DNA from 4 places in the Nocardiopsis lambiniae genome. Region 3 is predicted to be linked to each of the others. Evidence: riboswitches for the same ligand, from Rfam matches in the RefSeq annotation. Region 3 holds a riboswitch; each other region holds the start of a gene.
What was found. A riboswitch is a leader RNA that binds a small molecule or an ion and turns the genes downstream of it on or off. The one in region 3 is predicted to bind cobalamin.

Region 1 (7,096 bases), on a different contig from region 3:
CCGAGGGCCACTCCAACGGGGCCATCGCACGAGAGCTGGTGGTCGGCGACGCCGCCGTCGGCAAGCACGTCGGCAACATCCTCGCCAAACTCGACCTGCCCCCCGACGAGGACGTCCACCGCCGCGTCCAGGCGGTCCTGGCCTACCTGCGCGGCAGCTGACCGGTCCCGGTCCGGTCCCGGTCCGGTCCCGGCCCCGACGGTGATCCGTCGGCGCCGTTCCCGGACCGGGGGTCAGTCCTTGCCCGTCCAGTCGATCGCCACGACCGGCTCGTCACCGACCACCCACGCGTCGTGCCGGGGCGGGACGAACGCGGTGCAACCGGCGGTCACCTCCTCCTCGGCGCCGTCCTCCGGCCGTACCCGGAGGGTGCCCGACAGGAGCAGAACGGTGTGCGTGAGCTCGCACAGGTCGGTGCCGGCCCTCTCGCGCATGTGCTCCGACCAGCGCCATCCCGGCTCCATGGTGGTCCGGACGACGTTGTGGCCGCCGATCCGCACCATCTCGGCGTGCCCGTGATCGAAGGACTCCCGCGTCTCGGACGCGTCGAAGTCGCCGACCTGGACCCGGTCCGACTCCTCCTCGTCCCAGGCCTGCACGGTGACCTGGTGCGCGATCCCCCCGTCGCGCAGGTCCATCATCGTGCTGCTCATGACCATGTTGCCTTCGGGGTAGACGCACCGCTCGGTATAGGCGACGTGGTCGCCGTCGCTGACGACCTGGAGGATCTCGTGCCTCATCTCCCGCTCGCACAACTCGCGCACGACCGGGGCGATGGCGTCCTTGCCGTGCCACACCGCCGGCGAACCCGGCGGGGTCCGCTTGTCGAACATCTCCATCTCGGCGTCGTCGGTGAACATCGCGATCAGGGTGTCGGCGTCCGACTCCTCAAGGGCTCGCCGGTACGCGTCGGCCTCGAAGGAGATCGCTTTCTGTGCGGACATGTCCCACTCCTCGTACGAAGGGAAAAGGTCGCGGGCCGCGGCACCGAGGGGCTGGCCCGGGGGCGTCCCACCACACCAGGTTGCGCCCCATGCGGGTTCTCCGGGTGTCAAGAATCGGTCCGTTCTCGGCAAGAGGCGTGACGGCCGGGGCGCCGAGGGGGCGGCCCGGCCTCCCCGTATCGTGGTCGTGCGGGCCGCCCCGTACCCGGCCCCGGCGCGAGACCCCCGCGCAGCCCTGGAGGAGAGCCGATGAGACCGACCGTCGCCGCCCCCGAGAGCGTCACCTGGACCGTCCACCTGGACCGCGCGATGTGGGTGGCGGGTGTGCGCGCCCTCATGCTCCAGGCCCTCCACCCGGTGGCCATGCGGGGCGTCTGGCAGCGTTCGGACTTCCGCTCCGACCCCACCGGCCGGCTCCTGCGCACCGCCCACTTCGTCGCCGTCACCACCTACGGCTCCCCCGAGGAGGCCGATCGGCTGGGCGAGCACGTGCGCCGGGTGCACCGGTCCCTGTCCTTCACCGATCCCGACACCGGACGCCGCCACCGCGTCGACGAACACGACCTGCTGGTGTGGGTGCACTGCGCCGAGGTCACCTCCTACCTGGAGACCGCGGTGCGCGCCGGGGTGCCCCTCACCCCCGCCGAGTGGGATCGCTACCTCGACGAACAGTCGACCACCGCCACCTACGTCGGCCTGTCCCGCGACGACGTGCCCCGCTCGGTCGCCGACATGCGCCGCTACCTGGCCTCGGTGCGACCCGTTCTGCGGGTGACCCCCGAGGCGAGGCGGGCGGTCCGGTTCCTGCTGTGGCCCAAGGTCCCCGACCACCTGGCCGCGCTGGCCCCGCTCAAGCCCCTGTGGTTCCCCGTCGGCGCCCTGTCCTACGCCACCCTGCCCGATTGGGCGCGTCGCGAGTACGGGGTCCTGCCCGCGCTCCCCGGCGCCGGGGCGGCGGCCACCGCCGGTCTGCGCGCCCTGCGCCGCGGACTCGACGTCGTGCCCGAGCGCTACTACAACCTCATCTTCGACGAGGCCACCGTGCGCAGCGCCGAGGAGGCCAAGGAACGCCTGCTCGCCGCCGGGTACCGGGTGGAGAACGGGTTCCGCGCACTGCGTTCGCGCACCCGCTTCCGCCCCCCGCAGGTGCCCGCCCCGAGGTCTCCGGCCGACGCCTGAACGCCTGATCGGGCACCGGCCGGACATCCGGGAGCACCGTCCGCCGGACGTGACCGATCACGTGTGGCCGCGTTCCGTGACGGTGGATAGCATTCCCGGCGGGCGCCCGCCGAGGGGCGATCGGTCACGTGGACGGGAAGAGGCGGCGATGACACGGCCGGGAATCGAGGAGACGATCGGGGCGACCGGCGTCGACGGGGTGCGCATGCTCACGGTCCGCCACGACGATCCCCGGGTGGAGGGACTGCTCGCCGGACTGTCGGAGGAGTACACCGAACGCTACGGTGCCGAGGGCGCCGCCAACGAGCTGTCCCGCTACCCCATCACCGAGTTCGCCGCACCCCACGGCCGGGTCGTGCTCGCCGAACTCGACGGTGGGATCGTCGCCGGGGGAGCCCTGCGCCCCTACCGTCCGCGACCCGGGATCGACCCGACCACCGCCGAGTTCAAGCGGATCTGGACCTCCTCCCGGCACCGACGGCGCGGCCTGGGCCGCAGGGTCATGACCGCGCTGGAGGCCGCCGCCCGCGAGCTGGGCTACCGCGACGTCATCCTGTTCACCGGGCCCAACCAGCCCGAGGCCGTCGCGCTGTACGAGCGGATCGGCTACCGGTGGGTGGACCCCGCCACCATCGACGACCTGCCCTACTCCAGGGCCATCCCGTTCGTCCACGGACTCTGACCTCGTCCTTCGGTCCCCTCCTCTCCTCCCCGCAGAGGAGAGCGCGGGACCACCCGCCGACGGTCCGGGGCGCCGACGTCCGCTCCTCGGGGGCCGACGCGCGCCGGTACCCACCTTCGCCCGCTCTCACCTGCGCCATTGACGGTAACGAGGGCATAACGCGGGGTGTCCGTGCGTTATGGGGTTCGCTATGTCCGCGTAACGGTCACGGCACCGACCGTCCCCCTACGATGGGCGGCGAAGGCCGTCACCGGCGGCCCCGTTCGGCCGTCCACCCCACGGCCACCGACGACCACGACGAGGAGAGTCACGACGTGAGCGAGCAGCAGCGCCCCGGAACCGACCCGAGCACCTTCGTGTTCACGCCACGCAAGAACGGCCAGGCGCAGACGGTCTCCGACGAGCTCGCCGCGTGGATGAGCACCGGGTGGGCCGACACCGCCCGCCGCGACCTCGACCCCATCGAGCAGGCGGAGCACACCGCCCGCCGCCGCGCCGCCCTGGGCGCCGCCTTCCCCGGTGAGCGCCTCGTCATCCCCGCCGGGCGACTGCTCACCCGCTCCAACGACACCGAGTACCCGTTCCGCGCGGCCTCGGATTACGCCTACCTCACCGGCGACACCTCCGACGGCGGCTGCCTGGTCCTCACCCCGCGCGCGGACGGCGGCCACGACTCCGTCCTCTACCTCAAGCCGCGCTCCGACCGCGAGAACGGCGAGTTCTGGCTCGGCGGCTACGGCGAGCTCTGGACCGGTCGCCGCAACAGTCTGCCCGAGGCCGCCGACCTGTTCGGCGTGCCCACCGCCGACGTCACCACCCTCACCGACGTCCTGCGCGCCACCGACACCGCCGTGCGCGTCGTGCGCGGCCACGACGCCGAGCTCGACGCCGTCGTCGACGAGGTGCGCGCCGACGTCGACGAGGAGGCCCGCGCCAAGTCCGCGACCCTGGACGAGGAGTTCGCCATCACCCTGGCCGACCACCGTCTGGTCAAGGACGAGTGGGAGATCGCCCAGCTCCAGCTCGCCGTCGACGCCACCGTTCGCGGTTTCGAGGACGTCGCCAGGACGCTGCCGCAGGCCAAGGACACCTCCGAGCGCTTCATCGAGGGCACCTTCTTCCTGCGCGCCCGGGTGGAGGGCAACGACGTCGGTTACGGCACCATCGCCGCCTCCGGCCCCAACGCCACCACCCTGCACTGGACCCGCAACGACGGACCCGTCCGCGACGGCGACCTGCTGCTGCTCGACGCCGGAGTGGAGACCACCGGCCTCTACACCGCCGACGTCACCCGCACCATGCCGGTCTCGGGGACCTTCACCGATGTCCAGCGCAAGGTGTACGACCTGGTGTACGCCGCCCAGGAGGCGGGCATCGCCGCGGTCGCACCGGGCGCCCCGTTCATCGCCTTCCACCAGGCCGCCCAGCGGGTACTGGCCGAGGGCCTGATCGAGTGGGGCCTGCTGGAGGGACCGGTGGACCACGTCCTCGAACTGGGGCTCCAGCGCCGCTACACCCTGCACGGCACCGGCCACATGCTCGGCCTGGACGTGCACGACTGCGCGGTCTCCCGCCAGGAGGTCCACCTGTACGGCGACCTCGAACCCGGCATGGTCCTCACCGTCGAGCCCGGCCTGTACTTCCAGGCCGACGACCTGACCGTCCCCGAGGAACTGCGCGGCATCGGCGTGCGCATCGAGGACGACGTCCTGGTCACCGAGGACGGCCGCACCGTCATGTCGGCGGCCCTGCCCCGCTCCTCCGCCGAGGTCGAGGCCTGGCTGGCCGAGCGCCTGCCGCGCTGATCCGGCTCCGGGCCCACAGCCCGACTCCGGCTCTCCGGGCCGCCCTTCCGTCCCTCGGGAGGGCGGCCCGGCCCTTGTCCCGGATTCCCCCGGGCGGGTGTCGAATCCGGGACCCGTCGTCGTCATCCTCGCGGACCGCCCCTCCGGGTGGCCACGTGCAACGACGACGAGCAGGAGCCGACACGCGCCACGTCCTCCTGCCGCACGACACCGAACCCGACCCGAGGAGATCTCGCAGGAGGAGATCGAGGCCGTGCGGGAGGCCTTCGGCGCCCACGGGCGTGCCCTGGAGGCCGCCGGGGTGCCGGTCCCACCGCACGCCACCAACGCGCTCACCCCGCGCGAGGGTGACCCGCGCGTCCGGGACGTCGAGGTGCGCGGCGCGGACGGTCGCGGGTACGACGTCATCGTCGACCTGTCCGGCGAGGTCGTCGACGTCCGCGAGGACGACTGACCGCCCGGCCTGTCCGCCCGTCCGGCGCGGGACCACCGTCACCGGCCGGTGTTCCCGCCCATGGCGGGCCGCCCCCTCGCCGGATTCGCCTGTCGGGGTTCGGGTGCCTTCGACCGGGGTGAAGGCAAGACCGCTGGTCGGAGCCGTAGGTGGACGTTGTACGCTCTTCGGGCCAGTCGTACTCCACTTCGTGGGGCAGGGAACCCGGTGCGAATCCGGGACTGACGCGCAGCGGTGAGGGTGACGGGCGGGCACGCTCCGGGACTTCCGTCCCGGGCAGCCACTGGGGCACCGCCCCGGGAAGGCGCTCCGCACCGGCCGACCCCGAGTCCGAAGACCTGCTGGCGCTGGCGGTCACGGGCCGCCAGGTCACCCGCGGGCCCCGCGTACGGGCCCCCGAACCGAAGGACGTGCATGTTCCCCGCGGACGCCCCCGCGCCCCGCACCCGGCGCGACCGCTGCCCCGGTGCCCTCAGACCCTGGAAGGCCGAGGACGGCCTGCTGGTCCGGCTCCGCCTCATCGGCGGACGCCTCCCGGCACGGTCCCTGACCACCCTGGCGGCCGTCGCCCGGGAGTACGGCTCCGGGCGTGTCCACGTCACGGGGCGGGCCAACCTCCAGGTGCGCGCCCTGCCCGAACGGGACGGACGGCTCACCCCGGACGCGCTCCGGGCCCTGGAGGCGACCGGGCTGCTGCCCTCGCCCACCCACGAACTCGTCCGCAACGTGATGGTCTCCCCGCTCACCGGCCTGGAGGGCGGGCGCGCCGACCTGCGCCCGGTCGCCGCCGCGCTGGACGCGGCCCTGTGCTCGGCCCCGCACCGCGCCGCCCTGCCCGGCCGCTTCCTGTTCGCCCTCGACGACGGACGCGGCGACCTCGTGGCGCGCGCCTGCGACCTCGGCCTCGTCGCGCTCGACGATCGCACCGCCCGGCTGCGCATCGGTGACCACCACGGCCCGGTGGTCCGGCTGGACGAGGCGGCCGACGCCCTCGTCCGTCTCGCCGACGCGTTCCTGGAACGGCGCGGCGACGGCCCCGGAGCGCCGTGGCACGTCGCCGAGCTCCCCCTCCCGCTGTCCGCCCCCGAACCGCCCGACCCGCGCCTGCCGGACCCCGCCCCGCCGCTCCCGTACGGCCCGCTGCCCTTCGGCGGGCGCCACGTCCACGTGCCCGAGGAGGGCCTGGGCCGCGCCGACGCCGACGCCCTCGCCGAGGAGGCCCTCGCCGCCGGCGGGGAACTCGTCGTCACGCCCTGGCGCGGCGTCCTCGTCCCCGGGACGGCGCGGTGACCGCCCCCCGCCGGCCGAACCGGCACTACGGCTACATCGACGACGGCCCCGCGATCTACGTGGACTCCTTCGCCCTCATCCGCGAGGAGGCGTGTCTGGGGCACCTGCCCGCCGACGCCGAGCGTCTCGCCGTGCGGATGATCCACGGCACCGGACAGGTGGACCTCGCCGCCGACCTCGTGGTCCACCCCGATCTGGTCAGGGCCGCCCGGTCCGCCCTGCGGGCGGGCGCGCCCGTGCTGTGCGACGCGACCATGGTCGCCACCGGTGTGACCAGGAGCCGCCTGCCCGCGGACAACGAGGTGCTGTGCCTCCTGGGCGACGACCGCGTCCCCGACCTGGCCCGCCGCTGGGGCACCACCCGGTCCGCCGCCGCGGTCTCCCTGTGGGAGCCGCGGCTGGAGGGCGCCGTCGTCGCCTTCGGCAACGCGCCCACGGCGCTCTTCCACCTGCTGGAGATGCTGGTCGACGGAGCCCCGCGCCCCGCGGCGATCGTCGGCTGCCCGGTCGGGTTCGTCGGCGCCGCCGAGTCCAAGCAGGCCCTGGAGGAGTTCGCCGACCGCCACGGCGTCGACATCCCCTACGTTCTCGCCCGAGGCCGCCGAGGCGGCTCCGCGATGGCCGCCTCGGCCCTCAACGCCCTCGCGAAGGAGGAGGAGTGACCGGCAGATTCCACGGTGTCGGGGTCGGCCCCGGCGATCCGGAGCTGATCACCCTGAAGGGCGCGCGCCTCATCGCCGCG
Region 2 (7,096 bases), on a different contig from region 3:
CCACCTCGCGGATCGTCAGCTCGGTCCGGGTCTCCGCGTGCTGTTCCACGGCCGCCAACCGCCGTGCCACGGCCTTGCGGGGGATGCGGGGGAGCGGGCGCCCGTCCAGGACGACGACCCCGGACGAGGGCGCCAGGACCCCGGACAGCAGCCGCAGCAGGGTGGACTTGCCCGAGCCGTTCGGGCCCAGCAGCCCGAGCGTCTCCCCGGCACGGGGGGCCAGCGTCACACCGTCCACGATCAGGCGACCGCCCGCCGGACGGCACACCCGGTCGGCGCGCAGGCCGCGCTCCCCTTCGACCGGGGCCGGCGTGGGGCGCTCGGTCACGGCGGACTCGGTGTCGTTCACGGCTTGCTCCTGGATCGGTACAGCACGGCGACGAACGCGGGCACGCCGATGAGCGAGGTCACCACGCCCACCGGGATCTCCTGGGGGTCGAGCAGCGTCCGCGCCGCCGTGTCCACCCACACCAGGAAGACGGCGCCCATCAGCGCGGTCACCGGCAGCAGCCGGGCATGGCCGGAACCGGTGAGCAGACGGGTGATGTGCGGCAGGACCAGCCCCACGAAGCCGATCGCCCCCGCGGCGCTGACCAGCGCGGCGGTCAGCAGGGCCGTGGCGGTCAGCAGGATCAGGCGCGCCCGTGCCACCCGCACGCCCAGGTGGGCCGCGGCCTCCTCCCCGAACGCGAAGGCGTCCAGGGTGCCCGTGTTGGCCGCGCACACCGCCAGCACGACGGCCAGCACCAGGGAGCACAGGGCCACGTCGGTCCACCCTGCGCCGGAGAGCGAGCCCAGCAGCCAGAACAGCACACCGCGCGTGGTCTCGGCGTCCGCCGAGGTCAGCACGACGAACGAGGTCAGGGCGGAGAAGAGCTGCATGGCCGCGACGCCGGACAGGACCACCCGGTCCATGGTCGCGCCCAGGGTGTGGGACAGCAGCACCACCATCCCGAAGGACAGCAGCGCGCCGACGAAGGCCCCCGCCGACAGAGACACCACCCCGGCGCCCCAGCCCAGGACGATCACGACGACCGCCCCGGTGGAGGCGCCCGAGGACACACCCAGCACGAAGGGGTCCGCCAGGGGGTTGCGCAGCAGTGACTGCATGACCGCGCCGCACAGGGCCAGCCCGGCCCCGCACACCGCCGCCAGCAGGGCCCGGGGCATGCGGAGGTTCCACACGATGCCCTCGCGCAGCGTCGACAGGGGGCTCTCGCCGTACCCGAGCCGGGCGAGCACCGAGAGCCGGACCTCGGACGTGGTGATGTCGGCGGGGCCGATGGTCACCGCGACCGCGATCGATGCGAGCAGGGCGGCCAGGCCTCCGCAGGTGAGCAGCGCGAGGCGCGCGCCCCTCACCGCGCGAACCCGAGTTCCCGAAGTCCGGCGGCGACCTTCTCCACACCCTCGACCGTGCGGATCGACGGGTTCATGGCCTGGCCGCTCAGCAGGATGTAGCGTTCCTCGCGCACCGCGGTGAGGTCGCGGGTGGCGGCCCCGTCCTCCAGGAAACCGATCTTGGCGGCGGCGGTCTCGGCGGTCTGCGACTCCCGGGTCAGGTCGCCCAGCACGATGACGTCCGGGTCGCGGTCGGCGACGGTCTCCCAGTTGATCTGCGGCCACTCGTCGTGGGTGTCGTCGAAGGCGTTCCGCGCCCCGACCTCGCGGGTGATGGCGCCGGGGGCCCCGCAGCACCCGGCCAGGTAGGGGGCCTCGGAGTTGGCGAACCAGTACATGAGGGAGACCTCGGAGGCGTCCAGGTCCTCGGTGGCGGCCTCCACCCGGCCCCGGAGTTCGGCGACGAGCTCCTCACCGCGTTCCTCCACACCGAAGACCAGCGCCAGATCCCTGATCTCCCCGTAGACGACGTCCAGGGTCAGCGGTTCGCTGCGCGAACCGTCGCCGCCGCTGTCGTTGTCCTTGCCCGCGGAGCAGTCGGACGGCGACACGTACGTGCCCACGCCGAGTTCCCCGAACTGCTCCCGGGTGGCGACGCCGCCGGTGCCGAGGGTGGACACGAAGGAGGCGGTGACGAAGTCGGGCTCGGCCTCCAGGACCCGCTCGAAGGACGGGTTGTTCTCCGCCAGGCGCGGGATGCCCTCGTTGGCCTCCTCCAGACCCTCCATGATCGGGTCGGTCCACGTGGCGGTGCCGACGATCCGGTCCTCCAGGCCCAGGGAGAGCAGGATCTCGGTGGTGCCCTGGTTGAGGGAGACGACCCTCTGCGGGGGTTCGCCGACGACGACCTCGTATCCGCAGTTGTCGATGATCGAGGCGGAGCCGGATCCGTCGGTGTCGCCGTCGTCCGCGGTCGGCGAGCAGGCGGTGAGCACCAGGGCGGGGGCGAGCAGGAGGGGGCCCGCGAGGGGCATGGGGCGGTACATGGGGGCGCCTTGCATGTCGGGGCTCGAACGCGGAGCCTGGCATGGGTCACCCGTGCGGGGTCGGCGCACGGGGCCAGCAGGTCTTCGGACTCGGGTTCATCCGGACGGGACGCCTTCCCGGGCCGGTGCGCGCCGCCGTTCCCGGCCGACACGGTCCCGCCCCAGTGGCGTGATGCCCCGCCCGTCCCCCTCACCGCTGCGCGTCAGCTCCGGATTCGCACCGGATTCCCTGACCACCTGGGTGGTTACGACTGGCCCGGGAAGAATAGCAAGGTCCTCCGGGGGTGGTCGGGGGCGGCCCGGCCATCGCCGGGGGCGCGCGCCACCGGCACGCGTCCCCGGCGGGGCGGGAGGGTGGAGAGCGGACGTACGGTCGCCCGGCCCGTCCTCGGTGGCTCCGACGTCCACCAGGCCCGCGTGAACCGGTAGAGGGCAGGCACCGAGGCGAGGGCCCGTGCGGCCCGTGCGGCGACCCACCGCCTCGGTGTCACCGAGGTGGTGGGTCGGAACTCCTGTATCGACCCCGGCGTCCTCCGATCCCGGCGGGATCCGGTGGTGGGGACCGGAAGCGGGGAGCCGGCGCTCGGGGCGCCGCGGAGGAGGCCGGGCCGCGCACGCCGCGCGGTCACGGTCACGGTCACGGGGTGGGTCGTCGGCACGCCCCCGGGCGCCGCACGCACGACCCCGTGCGCCGGTCCTACGTGTCGGCGTCCACGAGGGCCTCACGGACGGCGTGGGGGAGCTTCTCCTCCAGGAAGCGCGCCATGTCCTCCTCCTCCTGGAGGATGACGGACAGCCTGGTCGCGATCCCCTCCTCGCCGAGCTGTCGGGCGGCGGCGATGAGCGCCTTGTAGCACGCGATCTCGAAGTGCTCGGCCGCGTAGTCGGCCAGGGCGTTCTTGACCAGGGTGTCCTTGGCGGGCTTGTTGACCATGCCCTGCACGGCCCCCATCATCTCCGCAAACACGGTCTTCGTGGAGGAGACCTTGCCGCCGAGGGACTCCACACAGGACTCGACCGTTTCGGCCTGACGGCGCGTCTCCTCGATGTGGAGCCGGATCCGCGCGTGCACGTCGGGCTCCCCCTCGGCGTCCTTGAGGTGCCGTTCGAGGGTCTTCTCCAGCGACCGCTCCATGGCGTACGCGTCGTTGAGCCAGTCGATCAGTCGCTCGCGGCTCGTCATGTTCTTTTTCTCCCCGTATCGGTTCCCGTTCATCGGTCGAGAGCCACGACTACCCGCGGTCGCGAGGGGTAAACGACGGCTCCGGAGGGGGTGGTCCACCGCCTCACGCCGCCCCTGATCACCGCGGTCCCTGCGCCGGGCCGGGCCGCACGCCTCCCCGGCGGCGGGGGTCACACCCCGACCCTGTCCGATACCCGCCAGCCGGCCTCGACCGAGGCGCGGCACCGGTCCGGGTCGTCGCCCGCGCCGATGTAGAGCGCGGTCAGCATGGGGGGACCGTTGTCGAGCGTGCGGATCGACAACGGGCCGCCGGTGACCAGGGAGACCAGGCCGTGGGCGATGATCCAGCTCTGCACGGCCAGTCGGCGCGGTCGGGTGTCGCGATGGAAGCGGCCGGCCTCTCCTGCCCGTCGGGCCGTGTCGACCAGACGGTCCAGGGTGGAGTCGGCGGCTTCGAGGTCTTCGAGGTCGACGCTCGCGTCGAACATGACCTGGTACAGGTCGGGGTGGTCCAAGGCGTTGTCGAGGTAGGCGGCGACGAGGGCGGTCAGGTCCCTGACCGGGTCCTCGGACCCGGCCATGGAGTCGTACCGGGCGGCCAGGCGGGTGAAGCCCTCCTGGCGCAGGGCCTTCCAGAGGCCGTCCATGCCGCCGAAGTGGGTGTAGACGGCCATCGTCGACATGCCGGTGCCGGCCACCAGCGAGCGCAGGGTGATCGGCTCGCGCGTGCGGAGCATGTGCGCGGCCCGTTCGATGAGCAGTGTGCGGATCGCCGGATCCTTCGTCCTCGCCATGCCGCTACGATACATTGCATAGCAATGTTATGTTTTCGGATCCGTGAGATCCCGAGAAGAGGAGTGGACATGCCCATCACCCTGGTGAACCCGGAAGGTCTGCCGAAGGTCGACCTCTACCGACAGGTGTCGGTCGCCGAAGGATCGAGGCTCGTCTTCGTCGCCGGGCAGGTCGCCCTCGACGCGGACGGCGGCAAGGTCGGCGAGGGCGACGTCGTGGCCCAGGCCGAGCAGTGCTACCTCAACGTCGCCACGGCCCTGGCCGAGGTCGGCGCCTCCTTCGACGACGTGGCGAAGCTGACCGTCTACGTGGTCGACTGGACCCCCGAGAAGATGCCCCTGTTCATGGAGGGTGTCGCCCGGGCCTCGCGGAGGCTCGGGATCGCCGCCCCGGTCCCGCCGCTCACCGGAATCGGCGTCGCGGCGCTGGCCGACCCCGACTTCCTGCTGGAGGTGGAGGCCACCGCCGTCATCGGCTGAGCCGGGGCGCCCTGGCCCGGCGTTCGGCCGGGCGAGGTCCCTCCTCGTGCCTGGTTCTCGCCTGCTCTTCCGTGCCCCTGGGGACGAGGGCGCCCCCGGGGTCGCTGGACGTTGACGTGGCGGCCGGAAGGTCCCCGTTCTCCGGGCGCGTTCGGCCGGTCCGTTCGTCGTGTCCCCGATGGAGGTGCAGGTGATCGATGCGTCCGGCCTGCACGACGGTTCCGGAGACGTCGCCGTGCACGGTGTTGTGGCGGCGCCCGCAGCGCAGACCGGGCCATCGGCGTTCGGCGTGGTGGTGCAGGAGGCGGAGCAGGAGCCGGGCGACTCCGACCGCGAGGACGCAGGCGAACAGTCCCACCGCGATGCTCAGGAGGTACCCGAGGAGGAGAAGGGGGTCGGGCGGTTCCCGGGCAGGCTCAGGCGGTGACGGGGGCGGGAGTGAAAAGCCACGCTCCGGGCACCGAGGGAAACCGTATCGATCCTGATGCCGTCACCTTACCGCGCTCGACGCGCTCGGGGAAGGCCGCCGGGCGGGTGCCGCTCGCCCGAAGCGGGACCCGCGCCGGGCCGGGAGGCGGGGGAGGCCCTCGTCGGTGGTGGGGTCTCCCGGGCGGTCCTCGATGGAGGCGTTATGGGCGAAATCTTGTGAATCTACCTCGTAAAGGCGGATGTTCTGTTCTCTGTACCCGCTGGTATCAAGAAACGGAGTGCCAGCGTAGGAGTTCGAGGGCGACGGCGACGTCGACCGGGTTCTCGTCCAGGGGCCGGGGCAGGAGTTCGTCGACGCGGTTCAGGCGGCGTACCACCGTGTTGCGGTGGGTGTAGGAGCGTTCGGCCGTGAGCGTGGTGTTGCCCAGGGACCGTATGTAGGTCAGGGCCGTCTCGCGCAGGGCGGCGTCGGCGGTCATGAGTTCGCCCAGGGTGTCGTGCAGGAACTCCTCCACCCCGGGCGCGGCGTCGGCGAACAGGGCGGCGAGCTGGACGTCCTCGTAACGGGCGAACCGTCGGGACGGCGCGCCCGCGAGCATGCGCTGGGTCGCTGCCGCGTCGAAGTGGCTGCGACGGAAGCCGTCCACGCCCTTGCCCGGGCGGCCCACGGCCACGCGGACCCGCGGGTGGGCGGTGAGTTCGGCGGCCAGCCGTTCCCGGGGCGGTGCGGTGGCGATCGGCAGCCAGACCCACAGGACGGTGGCCCCGGCGATGACCGTGAGCCGGTGGTCGGCGCCGCCGGCGCGGGCGACGGCCTCGGCGGCGGCCTCCAGGTGGTCGGGCGTGGTCCCCGGGTCGCCCCGGACGATGGCGGCGGTGTGCGGCCCGGACAGGGGGTGGCGCAGCCGGCTCTCGGCGCGGTCGCGGCCGATGGGGGCGCCCTCCAGCAGGAGGGTGACGGCGGCCCGGCGTTCGGCGTGGGTGCCGCGGGTGAGCTCCTCGCGTTCGGCGCGCATGCGTTCGGACAGGGCGGAGATGGTGTCGTCGATGAACGCGTTGATGGACAGGGCGGAGACGTCGAGGAGGGCGCGCAGTTCGTCGGGGTCGGAGGTCAGGCCGAAGCAGACGTTCATCCAGTGGCGCCAGGCGACGTTCTGCCCGGCGCGGAAGGCGTCCAGGGCACCCTCGTCGAGACCGCGTCGGACCAGGTCGCGCCCGGCCTCCAGGGGTTCGGGGCCGGTGTTGGCGGGCACCCGTTCGCCGGGGCGGGCGATGTTGGCCGCGGCCCAGTGCCGCAGGTTGGCCACGTTGGCGCGGCGGATCCCCTCGGCCAGGGCCGGGTCCTCGGCGGCCGGTCGCATGCGTGCGCCGCCGAGGGAGGCGGCGTGGAGTTCGTCGATCCACGCGGCCGGGGGATCCAGGGCGAGTTCCGCCCCGCGTCGCAGCAGGTGGAGTGTCCGGGGGGAGGGGCGGGGCCAGGGAGGGTCGCCCGCAGCGTTGTGCACCACATCGACCAGGATCGTGGTGCACGGTGCTCTGGCACAAGAGGGAGCGCATCACACAAGGTGGTATCGGCGCGGGAATCGGAGGAAGCGGTACATGAGCGGTGAGCGGACACCTGTGGAGCACCTGGACGTGCTCGTCATCGGGGCGGGGATCTCCGGGATCGGGGCCGGACACTACCTGAAGGAGCATCACCCGGAGAAGGGGTTCGCGATCCTGGAGGCCCGTGCGGCCTCGGGCGGCACCTGGGACCTGTTCCGTTACCCGGGCATCCGGTCGGATTCGGACCTGCACACCTTCGGGTACGAGTTCAAGCCGTG
Region 3 (7,096 bases):
GGGCCGGCCCGGACCGATCCTGGGCGTCAACATCGGCAAGACCAAGGTCACCCCGGAGGACGAGGCGGAGGGCGACTACGCGACCAGCGCCCGCCGGTTGGCCCCGTACGCCGACTACATGGTGGTCAACGTCAGCTCGCCCAACACGCCGGGACTGCGCGACCTCCAGAGCGTGGAACGGCTGCGCCCGATCCTGTCGGCGGTGCGCGACGCCCTGACCGAGGCGGGCCGTCCGGAGCTGCCGCTGCTGGTCAAGATCGCCCCGGACCTGGCCGACGAGGACGTCGACGCGGTCGCCGACCTGGCCCTGGACCTGGGGCTGGACGGGATCATCGCCACGAACACCACCATCTCCCGTGAGGGGCTGACCTCCTCGGCGGAGGAGATCGAGGCCGCCGGCGGCGGCGGCCTGTCCGGCGCCCCGCTCAAGGAGCGCTCCCTGGAGGTGCTGCGTCGTCTGCGCGTCCGCGTCGGCGACCGGGTCACCCTGATCGCCGTGGGCGGCATCGACACGCCCGAGGACGCCTGGGCCCGTATCCGCGCCGGGGCCACCCTCGTCCAGGGCTACACCGGCCTGGTCTACGGCGGACCGCTGTGGCCCCGTCGGATCCACCGCGGCCTGGCCCGCCTGGTCCGCGCCGCCGGCCACGCCTCGGTGGCCGACGCGGTCGGCACCGACGTCACGGTCGCCGCCCCGACGTCCGCCTCCGCCGACACCGCCCCGGTCACCACCGCCTGACCCGGCCCCGGAGCCGTCGAGCGGCCCGGCCCCGGACGGATCCCATCGATCCGTCCGGGGCCGTTCCCGTTCCCGGGGCCGCGACACCCGCATCGTGTTCCGTCCTCCCCGGCCCCGAGGGGACCGGTGGCGCGGCCGGACGCACGTCATCGTGCGGGCCGACGGTCGCGCCCCTACCAGCTGCCGTCCCAGTCCGGCGGGTAGGTCTTGCCCGTCTCTGGGGCGAGGGCCTGGGTGGTGGTGACGAACACGTACCCCTGTTCGCGCAGTTGCTCGATGATCCCCGGGACGGCCGCGATCGTCGGCGGCTGCGGGTCGTGCAGGAGCACCACCCCGTTGGGCTCGACCTCGCTCACGACCTTCTCCACGATCTCGTCGCGGTCGGAGCCGGTCCAGTCCTCGCTGTCCACCGTCCACATGATCTCGGCCATGTCCTGGGCGGAGATCTCCGCCTTGACGTCGGCGTTGGTCGCCCCGAACGGCGGCCGGAACAGGTCGACCGTGTGCCCGGTCTGTCGGCGGATCCCCGCGCTCACCATCGCCACCTGGGCGGGCAGTTCCTCGGGTTCGAAGTGCCGCGACATGCTCTCGTGCAGGTCGTTGTGGTTGGCCAGCTCGTGTCCCTCGGCGTACATCCGCCGCACCGACCACGGCCGGGTCAGGAGCGGTCCGCCGTTGAGGAAGAACGACGCCGTGACCTCCTCCTCGGCGAGGATGTCCAACAGGTGCGCGGTCTGCTCGACCGGACCGTCGTCGAAGGTCAGCGCCACGCACTTGACCCCGGGGTCGGCGCAGTCCACGTCGGGCCCGGGGTCGGTGACCACGCCGGGGGCCACGGGGACCGCGTCCGAGGGGGCGTCGGGCTCGGACACCGACAGCACCGGCTCCTCGGTCAGGGAGGCCTCCCTGGCGCGTTCCCCCAACTCCGACAACAGCGGTGTCGCCAGGTCGGAGGGGACGATCGCGGTGATCCGACCCTTCGACGCGTCCGGCGGGTGCCCCTCCACGACCGGTGACAGGTGGCCGTCGTCGAACTCCACCACCAGGTCCCCGTCCTCGTTGAACCCCATCGAGTCGTAGGTGCGCATCACCGGCAGCAGCCCCTGGTGGTCCACGTCCGGATGGTCCTTCAGGACCTCTCCGGCGAGACCGTTGAGTTCGGCCAGCGCCGCGTCGTCGGCCAGCAGTTCCGTGGCGTACCCGGTGTGCCCGGTCGACACGTCGTACCAGTAGGTCGCGTACCCCTGGCGCACCCCGTGCAGGTCCTCCTCGGTGCGCACCAGGCGCACTCCCAGGACGTCGTCCGAGGCGGCGACGACCTCCCAGGTGATCTCCAGCGACACCGGATCCCGGCTCACCCCCCGGAAGTCCATGACCTCCTGGTCCACGTGCCGGGCCAGGGCCTCGGAGAACGCGTCGGCGCCCTCGAACACCGGATGGGCGACGGAGATCTCCACGTCCTCGGGGACGTGGGGGTGGTCGGGGAAGTCGTCCCCGTCACCGGTCCACTCCCCGACCTCCTCGCCGGCCTCGTGCACCAGCACCCCGATGAACTCGGGGGTGGCCGTCCCCGAGGTGGCCGTCTGCGGGTTCTGGCAGGCCGCCAAGGGCAGGAACAGCGTCATCACGGCACCCGCCGCCCACCGGGGGAGCCGCCGTGCGCGCCTCCCCCCTCGTGGGCGGTTCTGCTGCGGGCTCGTGCGGGTCGACGACAACACCGGACTCCCTCATCCCAGGCGGGCGCGTTGTGGCTGTTGGGTGCAACATAAGGGACTCCGGTGACGGCCCTGTGGCGCTGACCACATGTGGTCAGCGCCACAGGGCGGTGCCGCTCCCGGCGGCCGTCGACCCTCCGCCCGTTCCCTGCCCTCCGCCCCTACTCCCGCTCCTCGGAACGGTGGGTCCGCTCCTCCGTGGAGTCGGGGTCCGCGACGTCCGAGGGTCCCTCCGAGGGCGGGGCGTCGGGCGCGCCGGCGACGTAACTCTCACCGGGTTCGACCTCGCCCAACAGCTGCGACACCGTCACCATCGTGTACCCGCGCGCGTCCAGCTCCCGGATGATCTCCCGCGAGGCGTCGATGGTGGTGTCGTGGATGTCGTGCATGAGGATGATCGCCCCGTCGGAGGCCCCCGAGATCGCCCGGCCGGCGACCACCGAGGCGTCGCGGTCCTTCCAGTCGTTGGTGTCGATGCTCCACATGATCTGGGCCAGGCCCATGTCCCCCGTCACCGAGGCGACGTTGCCGTTGGTGGAGCCGTACGGGGGACGCATGAGGTCCATGGTGTAGCCGGTCTCCCGGTACACCAGGGCCTGCACGGTGTTCAGGTTCGACCGCACCCCGTCGGCGCCCAACCCCGCCAGGTCCGGGTGGCTGAGGGTGTGGTTGGCGATCTCGTGCCCCTCGGCGTAGGCGCGCCGCACCGTGCGCGGGTTCTCCATCACCGGGAGGCCGGTGACGAAGAAGGTCGCCTTGGCGTCGTGCTCGGCGAGCATGTCCAACAATTCGGGAGTGCGCCCGCCGGGGCCGTCGTCGTAGGTCAGGGCGACGCACTTCACCTCGGTGGAAGCGCAGTCCACGGAGGCGTCCACGGGGGAGATGATCCCGGGGACCACCTCCTCGCCGGCCTCGGGGATCTCCTCCGGGGCGGCGGTGATGGCGAACCCCTCGACACCGGTGGTGGCCGCGCGCAGGGCCCGCAGCCCGAACTCCGACAGCAGCGGCTCGGCGTCCGCGCGCTCCACCACGGCGGTCACGGGCCCGGCGTCGACGGCCGCGACCTGACCGGCGTCGAACTCCACGACGAGGTCACCGTCGGGGTTGAACCCCACGGAGTCGTACAGGGAGGCCACCGGCAGGACGGCACCCGTCTCCGCGGCGTCGCCCACCCGGTCGCGGACCAGGGTGTTGAGGGCGGCCAGTTCCTTCTGGCCGGCCAGCAGCGACTGCGATCCCCGGGTCCGGCCGCCGACGATGTCGTACCAGTAGGTGGCGTGGCACTCCTTGGCGCCCTCGGAGTCGGTCTCCACACTCGTCATGCGCACACCGACCAGTCCGTCGGCCGCCGCCGTGACGTTCCACTCCGCCTCGTACGACTCCGCCCCGGGGTTGGCCGCGTCGAAGGCCGCCACCTCGGCGCCCAGCCGTTCCCGCAGGAAGTCGGAGAGCGGCTCGGCGTTGGGCAGGACCGGGTAGGTCACCGAGGCGCTCACCCCCTCGTACTCCAACTCCGCCTCGTCGAGGCCCTTCAGTTCGGCGGCGTCCACCACGGTCAGTCCGTCGGGCTCGCCGGCGGCCGGGATCCGCTGTTCCACGGCATCGGCGATGCCGTGCGCGACGCCGCCCGCCGGTCCCGCCCCCAGGGCTCCCGGTGGTCGCACCGACAACAACACCATGCCCGCCAGCACCACCAGGGCGACGACCACGGTGATCAAGGGGTGATCGGGGGTCATGGTGGGTCGGGACAACTCGTTCACCAGGGGTTCTCCGCGTTCATCTCGCAGACGAACGTGCGCGGGGTGGGCGGGGCACCCTCACGCGACGTCTTCATCGGGTGTGACGCCGGCCACGGGCGGGGGGTTCGCTCTCCGGGGGCGGCGGGGGCACAAGGGGGCACGCCGGGGGTCAGGGGCGAGGGGGTCTCCCTATACTTGCAGGCGTGGAAGGTACGCGCGTCATCTCCGCGTCCGGGGCGATCCGGGGCGGGCGGCGCGCGTCGAAAGAGGGAACCCGGTGCGAATCCGGGACTGCCCCGCAGCGGTGTACGGGAACGACCCCCGCCATGAAGCACTGGTGATCCGACCGGAGGAGTCGGAGACCGGGAAGCGGCGGACATTAGGAGATCGGTGTCACCACCGGTCGCGCCCGTGAGTCCGAAGACCTGCCTCCGCCCGACGGCGCATCGCGCCGTCGGTGGTCCCGCGCCCCGAGGGAGGGCCGAGGGCGGCACCCGGGGGCGTCCGTCGTACGCCCCCGACCGGGGTGCCTCCTCGTCGACCCTCGCGGCCGGTACCCGGCTTTCGACGAGGGAGAGAAGCTTCATGACCACCAACCCCGGGCCCGCCGTGCGATCCACGGTGCACGGCTACCCGCGCATCGGACCCGACCGCGAGCTCAAGCGCGCCGAGGAGTCCTACTGGAAGGGCGCCACCACCGCGGCCGAGCTGGAGAAGGTCGCCTCCGACCTGCGCCTCGACGTCTACGCCCGGCTGCGTGCCGCCGGGATCGACGACATCCCCTCCAACACGTTCTCCTACTACGACCAGGTGCTGGACACCGCCGTCCTCTTCGGTCTCCTCCCCGCCCGGTTCGAGGACCCCACCGAGGCCGGGGACGCGGACGGGCGGCTCCGCCGCTACTTCGCGGCGGCCCGCGGCGTCCAGGGCGCCCCGCCCCTGGAGATGACCAAGTGGTTCGACACCAACTACCACTACCTGGTGCCCGAGCTGTCCCCCGACGTCCGGCCCCGTCCGGTCGGTGACAAGCCCGTCGTCGAGTTCCGCGAGGCGCTCGACGCCGGTCACCGCACCCGCCCGGTGCTGGTCGGCCCGCTCACCTTCCTGCTGCTGTCCAAGGCCGCCGACGACGCGCCGGAGGGCTGGTCGCCCATCGCGCTGCTCGACGACCTCGTGGACGCCTACGCCTCCGTGCTGGCCGACCTGCGGGCCGCCGGCGCCGAGGAGGTACAGCTCGACGAGCCGATCCTGGCCACCGACGAGGGCCGCGCGGCGCTGGGCGAACTGGAGCGCGCCTACACGCGTCTGGGCGGGCTGGACGACCGTCCGCGGATCCTGGTCTCCACCTACTTCGGTTCCATCGGCGCCGACGCCCTGCGCGTCCTGAAGGAGTCCCCGGTGGAGGCCGTCGGCCTGGACTTCGTCACCGACGACGAGGGCATCGCCGATCTGACCGCCGTCTCCGGGCTGGGCTCCACCCGTCTGGTCGCCGGGGTGATCGAGGGCCGCAACGTGTGGCGCGCCGACATCCCGTCCGCCGTCGCCACCCTGGGCACCCTGCTCGCCCTCACCGACGAGCTCACCGTGAGCACCTCCTGCTCGCTGCTGCACGTGCCCATCGACCTGGAGGCCGAGACCTCCCAGGCCCCCGAGCTGCGCGCGGCGCTGGCCTTCGCCGAGCAGAAGACCCGTGAGGTCGCCCTGCTGGGCCGGGTGCTGTCGGAGGGCGGTGAGGGCGAGTACGACATCGACGCCACCGCCCCCGGCGCGGCCTTCGTGGACGCGCGGGTGCGCGCCCGTCTGGAGGCCCTGGGCCCGGACGCCTACGAGCGTCCGGAGGACCGCGGCGCCCCCACCGACCTGCCCCTGACCACGACCACCATCGGCTCGTTCCCGCAGACCGGCGAGCTGCGCCGGGCCCGTGCCGCGCACCGTCGGGGCGAGCTGGCGGAGGAGGAGTACAAGGCGATCCTGCGTTCGGAGATCGACCGGGTCATCGCGCTCCAGGAGGACATCGGCCTGGACGTGCTGGTCCACGGCGAGCCCGAGCGCAACGATATGGTCCAGTACTTCGCCGAGCGGCTCGAAGGGTACGCCACCACCGACCACGGGTGGGTCCAGTCCTACGGTTCCCGCTGCGTGCGACCGCCGATCCTGTTCGGTGACGTCTCGCGTCCCGCGCCGATGACGGTCGAGTGGATCACCTACGCCCAGTCGCGCACCGCCAAGCCGGTCAAGGGCATGCTGACCGGTCCGGTCACCATGCTCGCCTGGTCGTTCGTGCGCACCGACCAGCCGCTGGGGGAGACCGCCCGCCAGGTGGCGCTGGCCCTGCGCGACGAGGTCGCCGACCTGGAGCGTGCGGGCATCCGCCACATCCAGGTCGACGAGGCGGCGCTGCGCGAGTCGCTGCCCCTGCGCGAGGAACGGCGGCGGGAGTACCTGGACTGGGCCGTCGGCTCGTTCCGGCTGGCCACCTCGGGCGTCTCGCCGTCGACGACCGTCCACACCCACATGTGCTACTCGGAGTTCGGTCTCATCGTCGGCGGCATCGAGGCGCTGGACGCCGATGTCACCAGTGTCGAGGCGGCCCGTTCGCGCATGGAACTGGTCGAGGACCTGGGGCGGCGCGGCTTCAAGCGGGGCATCGGCCCGGGCGTCTACGACATCCACTCCCCGCGGGTGCCGTCGGTGGAGGAGATCGAGGCGTCCCTGCGCCTGGCCGTGTCGCACATCGACGCCGGCGGGCTGTGGGTCAACCCGGACTGCGGTCTGAAGACCCGCGGTTACGAGGAGGCCGAGCAGGCCCTGCGCAACATGGTCGAGGCGGCCCGCCGGGTCCGCGCCGACCTGGGCTGACCTTCGGCCCGGGCCGACCCCTCGGACGGCTCGGGCCGATCCCG
Region 4 (7,096 bases), 250 kb from region 3:
TCAGACCAGGGTCGCTCTGCAATAAAATTCCGCCCCAACCGGCATCACCGTACGGGACGGGGCCTGAGCCCGTGCGGATGCGTTCCGAAACCCGAATCAGGCAAGACGACTTCCCGCTCTCCCGGTCCTCAGGGGGCGTTTCAGGACTACCGTCCCAATGGTCCTGCGTCCCCGGCAGAACCGGGTCCACTCGATAGGGTCCGCCTCATGCATCACCCCCCCGACACACTTCACGCTCGCAAACGTCGCAAGGCCCGGGCCATGATCGTGTCAGCGGCGTTCCAGCTCTTCGCCGAGCACGGATTCGACAACGTCACGGTCGCGGCCATCGCCGAACGTGCCGAGGTCGGCCGCACGACCTTCTTCCGCTACTTCGGCGACAAACAACAGGTGTTGTTCGCCGAGGAGGGGGCCGAGGTCGAACGCCTGTGCTCCTACGTGCGGGACAAGGCCCCCAGCCCCCTGGGCGACGACCTGGGTGCCGCCATCGAACTGCTCCGAGAGGCGTGCGTCGCCACCCGCCCCCACTCCTCGCTGTCCCCCGCCCATTCGGCCGTCCTGGTCCGCCTGCTCCGTGAGAGCACCGACCTGCGCTCCCGTTATCTGCTCACCCGTCAGCAACGGGCCACCCGACTGGCGGGGGCGTTGATGGAGGTGGGCGCCCCTGAGAACGTGGCGGTCCTGGCCTCGCACATCGCGATGGCCTGCGAGCTGACCGCGATGCGGCTGGCCCAGAGTCCGGACGTCTTCCCCGAGCGTATGGACGAGGCCTACACGCTCCTGGGGCCGCTGAGCGGAGGGGCCCGCTAGGCCGTGTTCCGTGGATGCCGCCCGTCGCGAAAGGAAGGTCGTCGGCCGCGGGCCGTCCGTCCTTCGTTGGCCGTCCTTCGTGGGCCTTCCGAAGGTGGACGGGCGGGGTTCCGGTGCGTTCATCGCGAGGCCGAAGAAGGAGTCGGCTCTCCCGTCGACCGATGAGAACGCCGCGAGAGAAGGTGCCGTCGGGTGACGGGCGGGCGAGCCGGGGCGTCGCGCAGCAGGGTGGGCATCCCGGAACACGCCGGAGGAGGGGCTCACACGTCGTATTCGCGTACCAGGCGGGTGAGCCTGCGGCCGAAGAACACGACGACGACCAGACCGACCGCACCGATGAGGACATAGGGGGCGCGTAACGCGCCCTCGTGTCCCGTCAGCGGGGTGAGGGCGGCGACCATCACCCCGCCCGCCGCCATGCCCAGGGCGCTGACACCCCAGCTCACCGTGCGCATGGCGGCGTTGACCCTCCCGAGAAGCCGGTCGGGGGTGATCCGCTGGCGGATGGAGACCATCGCCACCGCGTAGCCGAGGATGAGCCCGCTGGTCACGAGGTAGCCGACGGCGACCACCGGGGTCAGGGGAAGCGCCGCGACCACGCAGTAGACCAGGCTCGTCGCGGTCAGACAGACCACCGGCAGGGTGCCGGGCGGAAGCACCGACCGCAGGAAGGACACCGACTGCCCGCCGATGACCCCGCCGGCCGCGGCGAACGCCATGAGCAGGCCGAACCCGGCCGGCCCCAGACCGAGCACGTCCCGAACGAACAGCACCTGTGTGGACAGGGCGGTGGCGTAGCACCCGTTGACGAACAGGGCGATGCCCGCGACCAGTCGCAGCAGCGGCTGCTCCAGGATGGCCCCTACCCCTTCGGTGAGGTCGGTGCCGACGCCTCGCAACCCTCGTCGTTCGCGGGCCGGGGTCTCCCCGTTCGGGTCCGCCACGCGTACCCGGGCCAGGGCCAGGACCGATATGAGCAGCGCGGCGACGTTGAGCACGAACGGCGCGAACAGGCCGATGGAGATGAGCAGGCCGCCCACGGGCCGACCGCCGAACTCCTGGACGACGAGGGCCCCGGTGCGCAGATGGCCGTTGGCGCGCTCCAGCCGCTCCCGGGGGACCAACGACGCGACGACCGTCTCCGAGGCGGTGTCGTAGCAGACCTCCAGGACGCCGAAGCAGAAAGCGAACAGCGTCAGCAGCGGTACCGACGCCCAGCCGGAGAACACCACGGCGGCCAGGGCCGCCCACAGCGCCAGACGGACGGTACCGGCGCCGACCATCACCGGGATCCGGGGTAGCCGGTCGATGAGGACTCCGACGGGCAGGGCCAGCAGCAGCCACGGCAACCGACCGGCGGTGGCCACCGCGGCGACGAGCACGGGGTCGGGGGTCAGTGAGGACGCCAGCCACGGCATCGCGATCATGGCGACGCCGTCGCTCAGGTTGGCGGCCAGCGCGGCCGACCAGAACGCCCAGAAGCGTCCTCCGAGCGCGCGGTCGGCGCGTGCGGGTCGGGGGGTGGAGGGCACGGGCCGGATCACCGGACCTTTCCGGCGCCGGCGCGGAGGGCGTCTCCTGGGGGTGGACACCGGGCCTCGCGGACACCCTAAGTCCTCGAACACCCCGTGACCGGTGCCGTCCCGGTTCGACGACCTTCCGGACCGCTCCCGGGGGGACGCCCTGCGCCCGCGCCGCGGGGCTCGGAAATTCCGACGGCACGACCCTGGATTTACTTGGACGTCCAACTATATGGTGGGGGCGCAAGGCCGCGGTGTCAGGGAAGCCGGTGAGAATCCGGCACGGTCCCGCCACTGTGACCGGGGAGCGATCCCTCACGACGCCACTGGTGCGAACCGGGAAGGCGGGGGAGGCGCGCAGAACCGGGAGTCAGGATACCGGCCGCGGTTTTCGAGTACGTGCGGTCCACGAGGATGGAGCGAACACGCATGACGACGCACCGCGCCCGGACGACCCGCCCATGGCGGGCGACGCGACGGCATCACTGAACCCACCACCCCACCACCTTCGGGGTGGCGGTCGGCCGTACCACCGCACACGGCCCCCGTTCCGCATGCCTCCTCCCATGCCTCGCCTCCATGACCTCCACAAGAGAGCCGGTGTCCCATGGTCCGTGTCCTGACGCACTTCGTTCACGGGGAACGTTCCCCCGGTCGTTCGACGACCTTCGGGGACGTCTTCGACCCCAACACCGGGAAGGTCCAGGCCCGGGTCCCCCTGGCAGACCGGGCCGAGACGGAGTCGGTCATCGCCGACGCGGTCGCCGCCCAGGTCGAGTGGGGTTCCTGGAACCCGCAGCGCCGCGCCCGGGTCCTCCTCCGGTTCCTCCAACTGGTCGAGTCCGAGCGGGACGGGCTCGCCCGCCTGCTGTCGGCCGAACACGGCAAGACCGTCCCCGACGCCCACGGTGACCTCCAGCGCGGTCTGGAGGTGGTCGAGTTCGCGGCGGGCATCCCGCACCTGATCAAGGGCGAGTTCAGCGATGACGCCGGAACCGGCATCGACGTCCACTCGCTCCGGCAGCCGTTGGGCGTCGTCGCGGGCATCACCCCCTTCAACTTTCCGGCGATGATCCCGCTCTGGCAGGCGGCCCCCTCGCTGGCCTGCGGTAACGCCTTCATCCTCAAGCCCTCCGAACGCGACCCGTCCGTACCGCTGCGCCTGGCCGAGCTGTTCGCCGAGGCGGGGCTGCCGCCGGGCGTCCTCAACGTCGTCAACGGCGGCAAGGAGACGGTGGACACCCTGCTCACCGACCCGCGCGTGGCCGCGGTCGGATTCGTGGGCTCCACCCCGATCGCCGAGTACGTGTACTCCACCGCCACCGCGCACGGCAAGCGCGCCCAGTGCTTCGGCGGCGCCAAGAACCACATGGTCGTCATGCCCGACGCCGACCTCGACCAGGCGGTGGACGCCCTGATCGGCGCCGGGTACGGTTCGGCCGGCGAACGCTGCATGGCGGTATCGGTGGCGGTCCCCGTCGGCGAGGAGACCGCCGACGCCCTGGTCTCCCGGCTCAAGGAGCGCATCGCCGACCTCCGGGTGGGCCCCTCGCACGACCCGCGGGCCGACTTCGGCCCCCTGGTGAGCGCGGACGCCCGCGACCGGGTCATCGGCTACGTCGACCTCGGTGTCGAGGAGGGCGCCGAGCTGGTCGTGGACGGTCGCGGTCACACCGTTCCCGGGTTCGAGGACGGCTACTTCGTCGGGGCCACCCTGTTCGACCGGGTCACCCCGGACATGCGGATCCACCGTGAGGAGATCTTCGGTCCGGTGCTGTCGGTGGTGCGCGCCGCCGACTACGAGGAGGCGCTGGCACTGGTCAACGGTCATGAGTACGGCAACGGCGTCGCGATCTTCACCCGCGACGGCGACACCGCCCGCGACTTCTCGCACCGAGTGGACACCGGCATGGTCGGCGTCAACGTGCCCATCCCGGTACCGGTCGCCTACCACACCTTCGGCGGCTGGAAGCGGTCCGCGTTCGGCGACCTCAACCAGCACGGACCCGACTCCATCCGGTTCCACACCCGCACGAAGACCGTCACCTCGCGCTGGCCCTCGGGGATCCGCGAAGGCGCGTCCTTCACCATCCCCGTGATGCGGTGACGGCCGTGACGACGCTCACCGAGGACCAGACGGCCCTGGCGGAGGCGGCCCGCGACTTCGCCCGCGAGCACCTGGCCCCGTACGCCGTCGAGTGGGACCAGGCCAAGCACTTCCCCGTGGACGTGCTGCGCAAGGCCGCCGACATGGGCATGGGCGGGGTCTACGTCCGCGAGGACGCGGGCGGGTCGGGCCTGAGCAGGCTCGACGGCGTCCTCGTCTTCGAGGCGCTGGCCACCGGCTGCCCGTCCGTGGCCGCCTACCTGTCCATTCACAACATGGTCGCCTGGATGATCGACCGCTACGGCGACGCCGCCCAGCGCGCACGCCTGCTGCCGGGCCTGTGCTCCATGGACGTGCTGGGCAGCTACTGCCTGACCGAACCGGGCGCGGGCTCCGACGCGGCAGCCCTGAGCACCCGGGCGGTACCCGACGGCGGGGGCCACGTGCTCACCGGCACCAAGCAGTTCATCTCCGGCGCCGGGGTGTCCGGCCTCTACATCGTCATGGCCCGTACCGGGGGTCCCGGCCCCTCGGGGGTGTCGGCGTTCATCGTGGACCGCGACGACCCCGGTCTGTCCTTCGGCGGCAACGAGGCCAAGATGGGCTGGAACGCCCAGCCCACCCGACAGGTCGTCCTCGACGGGGTGCGCTCGCCCGCCGACCGACTCCTCGGCGCGGAGGGCGACGGCTTCCGGATCGCCATGAACGGACTCAACGGCGGCCGGTTGGGCATCGCGGCCTGCTCCCTGGGCGGTGCCACCGCCGCGTTGGAGGCCGCCACCGCCTACCTGGCCGACCGGCGGGCGTTCGGCGGGCCGCTCATCAACGCCCAGGCCCTGCGGTTCCGGTTGGCCGAGATGGCCACCGAGCTGGAGGCCGCCCGCTCCCTGGTGTGGCGGGCCGCCCGGGCCCTGGACGACGGCGATCCCGACGCCGCGCACCTGTGCGCGATGGCCAAGCGGTTCGCCACCGACGTCGGGTTCACCGTGGCCGACCAGGCGTTGCAGCTGCACGGGGGCTACGGATACCTCACGGAATACGGCATTGAGAAGATCGTGCGCGACCTGAGGGTGCACCGAATCCTGGAAGGGACCAACGAGATCATGAGCCTGATCATCGCTCGCGGACTGACCGGGGCCGCCTGATGTCCACCACCGAGGAGAAGGTCCTGGTCCGGGTCGAAGGACGACTCGGCCGCATCACCCTGAACCGTCCGCGGGCCATCAACTCCCTGGACCACGACATGGTCACAGCCCTGCGCGCGGCCCTCACCGCCTGGGCGGACGACGACGCCGTCGTCGCCGTGCTCATCGACGGCGCGGGGGAGCGCGGCCTGTGCGCCGGCGGCGACATCCGCGCCATCTCCGCCAGTGCCCGCGAGGGCGACCGGGCAGCCGCCGCGTTCTGGCGCGACGAGTACCTGCTCAACGCGCGGATCTCGCGTTACCCCAAGCCGTACGTGGCGTTCATGGACGGGGTTGTCATGGGCGGCGGGGTCGGCGTGTCCGCGCACGGTTCGGTCCGTATCGTCACCGAGCGCTCGGTCGTGGGCATGCCGGAGACCACCATCGGGTTCGTGCCCGACGTGGGCGGCACCTACCTGTTGTCCCGGGCGCCCGGGGAATCGGGCACCCACCTGGCGCTCACGGCGGGTTCGGCGGACGCGGGCGACGCCATCGCCCTCGGCCTTGCCGACCACTTCGTGCCCGCCGATCGCCTGTCCGACCTGGCCGTCGCCCTCACCGGGGTCGTCTCGGCGGCCGACGTGGCGGACGCGGTGGGCCGGTTCGCCGAGACCGCGCCCGCACCGACCCTGCCCGGCCTCCGGTGGGTCGACGCCTGTTACACCGCCGACACCGCCGAGGAGATCGTGGCGCGGCTGCGCGACCACGGCGACCCGGCGGCGGCCACGGCCGCGGCCACGATCCTCGCGAAGTCGCCGACCTCGGTGAAGACCACCCTGGCGGCGTTGCGGCGGGCCCGGGGGCTCCCCGACCTGGAGACGGTTCTGGAACAGGAGTACCGGGTCTCCTTCGCGACGCTGTCCTCACCCGACCTGGTCGAGGGGATCCGCGCCCAGGTCATCGACAAGGACCGGAACCCCAAGTGGGTGCCGGACACCCTGGAGGGTGTCACCGACGAGGACGTGGCCCGCCACTTCCTCCCGGCCCCCGACGGCCCCCTGGGCCTGGCCGACCTCTTCGACGACGGAGGCACGCGATGACCCTGATCGGATTCGTCGGGCTCGGGAACATGGGCGGCCCCATGGCGGTCAACCTGGTCCGGGCCGGGCACGAGGTGACCGGGTTCGACCTGTCGGCCGAAGCGCTCGCCAAGGCCGTGGCCTCCGGGGTGCGCCCGGCGGGGTCGGCGGCCGAGGCGGTCGCCGGGGCCGACGTCGTCATCACCATGCTGCCGAGCGGACGCCACCTGCTGGCCGCCTACCGGGGTGTCGACGACGCTCCCGGCCTGATCTCCTCCGCCCGGCCCGGAACCCTGTTCGTCGACTGCTCCACCGTGGACGTGGCCGACGCCCGCACGGCCGCCGACGAGGCGGAGGCCGCCGGGCACCGGGCGGTCGACGCCCCGGTGTCCGGCGGGGTGGTGGGCGCGACCGCCGGGACCCTCACCTTCATGGTCGGCGCACGGGAGGAGGTGT

Region 1: linked by a shared signal. The riboswitch ahead of RM479_RS13395 (nitrite reductase) and the one ahead of metE (5-methyltetrahydropteroyltriglutamate--homocysteine S-methyltransferase) in region 3 are both predicted to bind cobalamin.
Region 2: linked by a shared signal. The riboswitch ahead of RM479_RS13465 (ABC transporter substrate-binding protein) and the one ahead of metE (5-methyltetrahydropteroyltriglutamate--homocysteine S-methyltransferase) in region 3 are both predicted to bind cobalamin.
Region 4: linked by a shared signal. The riboswitch ahead of RM479_RS01680 (CoA-acylating methylmalonate-semialdehyde dehydrogenase) and the one ahead of metE (5-methyltetrahydropteroyltriglutamate--homocysteine S-methyltransferase) in region 3 are both predicted to bind cobalamin.

Annotation. Positions count from the first base shown of each region.
Region 1 is NZ_JAVREP010000007.1:263,930-271,025, forward strand. Features, by position in the region: gene RM479_RS13365 (response regulator transcription factor) at 1-161, shown strand, start outside; gene RM479_RS13370 (nuclear transport factor 2 family protein) at 234-944, opposite strand; gene RM479_RS13375 (oxygenase MpaB family protein) at 1,194-2,123, shown strand; gene RM479_RS13380 (GNAT family N-acetyltransferase) at 2,272-2,805, shown strand; gene RM479_RS13385 (aminopeptidase P family protein) at 3,120-4,610, shown strand; gene RM479_RS13390 (hypothetical protein) at 4,864-5,064, shown strand; cobalamin riboswitch at 5,221-5,424, shown strand; gene RM479_RS13395 (nitrite reductase) at 5,479-6,354, shown strand; gene RM479_RS13400 (precorrin-8X methylmutase) at 6,351-7,016, shown strand; gene RM479_RS13405 (precorrin-2 C(20)-methyltransferase) at 7,013-7,096, shown strand, end outside.
Region 2 is NZ_JAVREP010000007.1:288,016-295,111, forward strand. Features, by position in the region: gene RM479_RS13455 (ABC transporter ATP-binding protein) at 1-328, opposite strand, end outside; gene RM479_RS13460 (FecCD family ABC transporter permease) at 346-1,362, opposite strand; gene RM479_RS13465 (ABC transporter substrate-binding protein) at 1,359-2,387, opposite strand; cobalamin riboswitch at 2,446-2,658, opposite strand; gene RM479_RS13470 (ferritin-like domain-containing protein) at 3,085-3,570, opposite strand; gene RM479_RS13475 (TetR/AcrR family transcriptional regulator) at 3,741-4,364, opposite strand; gene RM479_RS13480 (RidA family protein) at 4,434-4,844, shown strand; gene RM479_RS13485 (hypothetical protein) at 5,035-5,271, shown strand; gene RM479_RS13490 (PucR family transcriptional regulator) at 5,540-6,781, opposite strand; gene RM479_RS13495 (flavin-containing monooxygenase) at 6,873-7,096, shown strand, end outside.
Region 3 is NZ_JAVREP010000001.1:617,564-624,659, reverse strand. Features, by position in the region: gene RM479_RS02795 (quinone-dependent dihydroorotate dehydrogenase) at 1-739, shown strand, start outside; gene RM479_RS02790 (polysaccharide deacetylase family protein) at 913-2,364, opposite strand; gene RM479_RS02785 (polysaccharide deacetylase family protein) at 2,616-4,190, opposite strand; cobalamin riboswitch at 4,443-4,623, shown strand; gene metE (5-methyltetrahydropteroyltriglutamate--homocysteine S-methyltransferase) at 4,779-7,052, shown strand.
Region 4 is NZ_JAVREP010000001.1:371,424-378,519, forward strand. Features, by position in the region: gene RM479_RS01670 (TetR/AcrR family transcriptional regulator) at 208-810, shown strand; gene RM479_RS01675 (MFS transporter) at 1,071-2,342, opposite strand; cobalamin riboswitch at 2,547-2,731, shown strand; gene RM479_RS01680 (CoA-acylating methylmalonate-semialdehyde dehydrogenase) at 2,938-4,437, shown strand; gene RM479_RS01685 (acyl-CoA dehydrogenase family protein) at 4,443-5,582, shown strand; gene RM479_RS01690 (enoyl-CoA hydratase/isomerase family protein) at 5,582-6,661, shown strand; gene mmsB (3-hydroxyisobutyrate dehydrogenase) at 6,658-7,096, shown strand, end outside.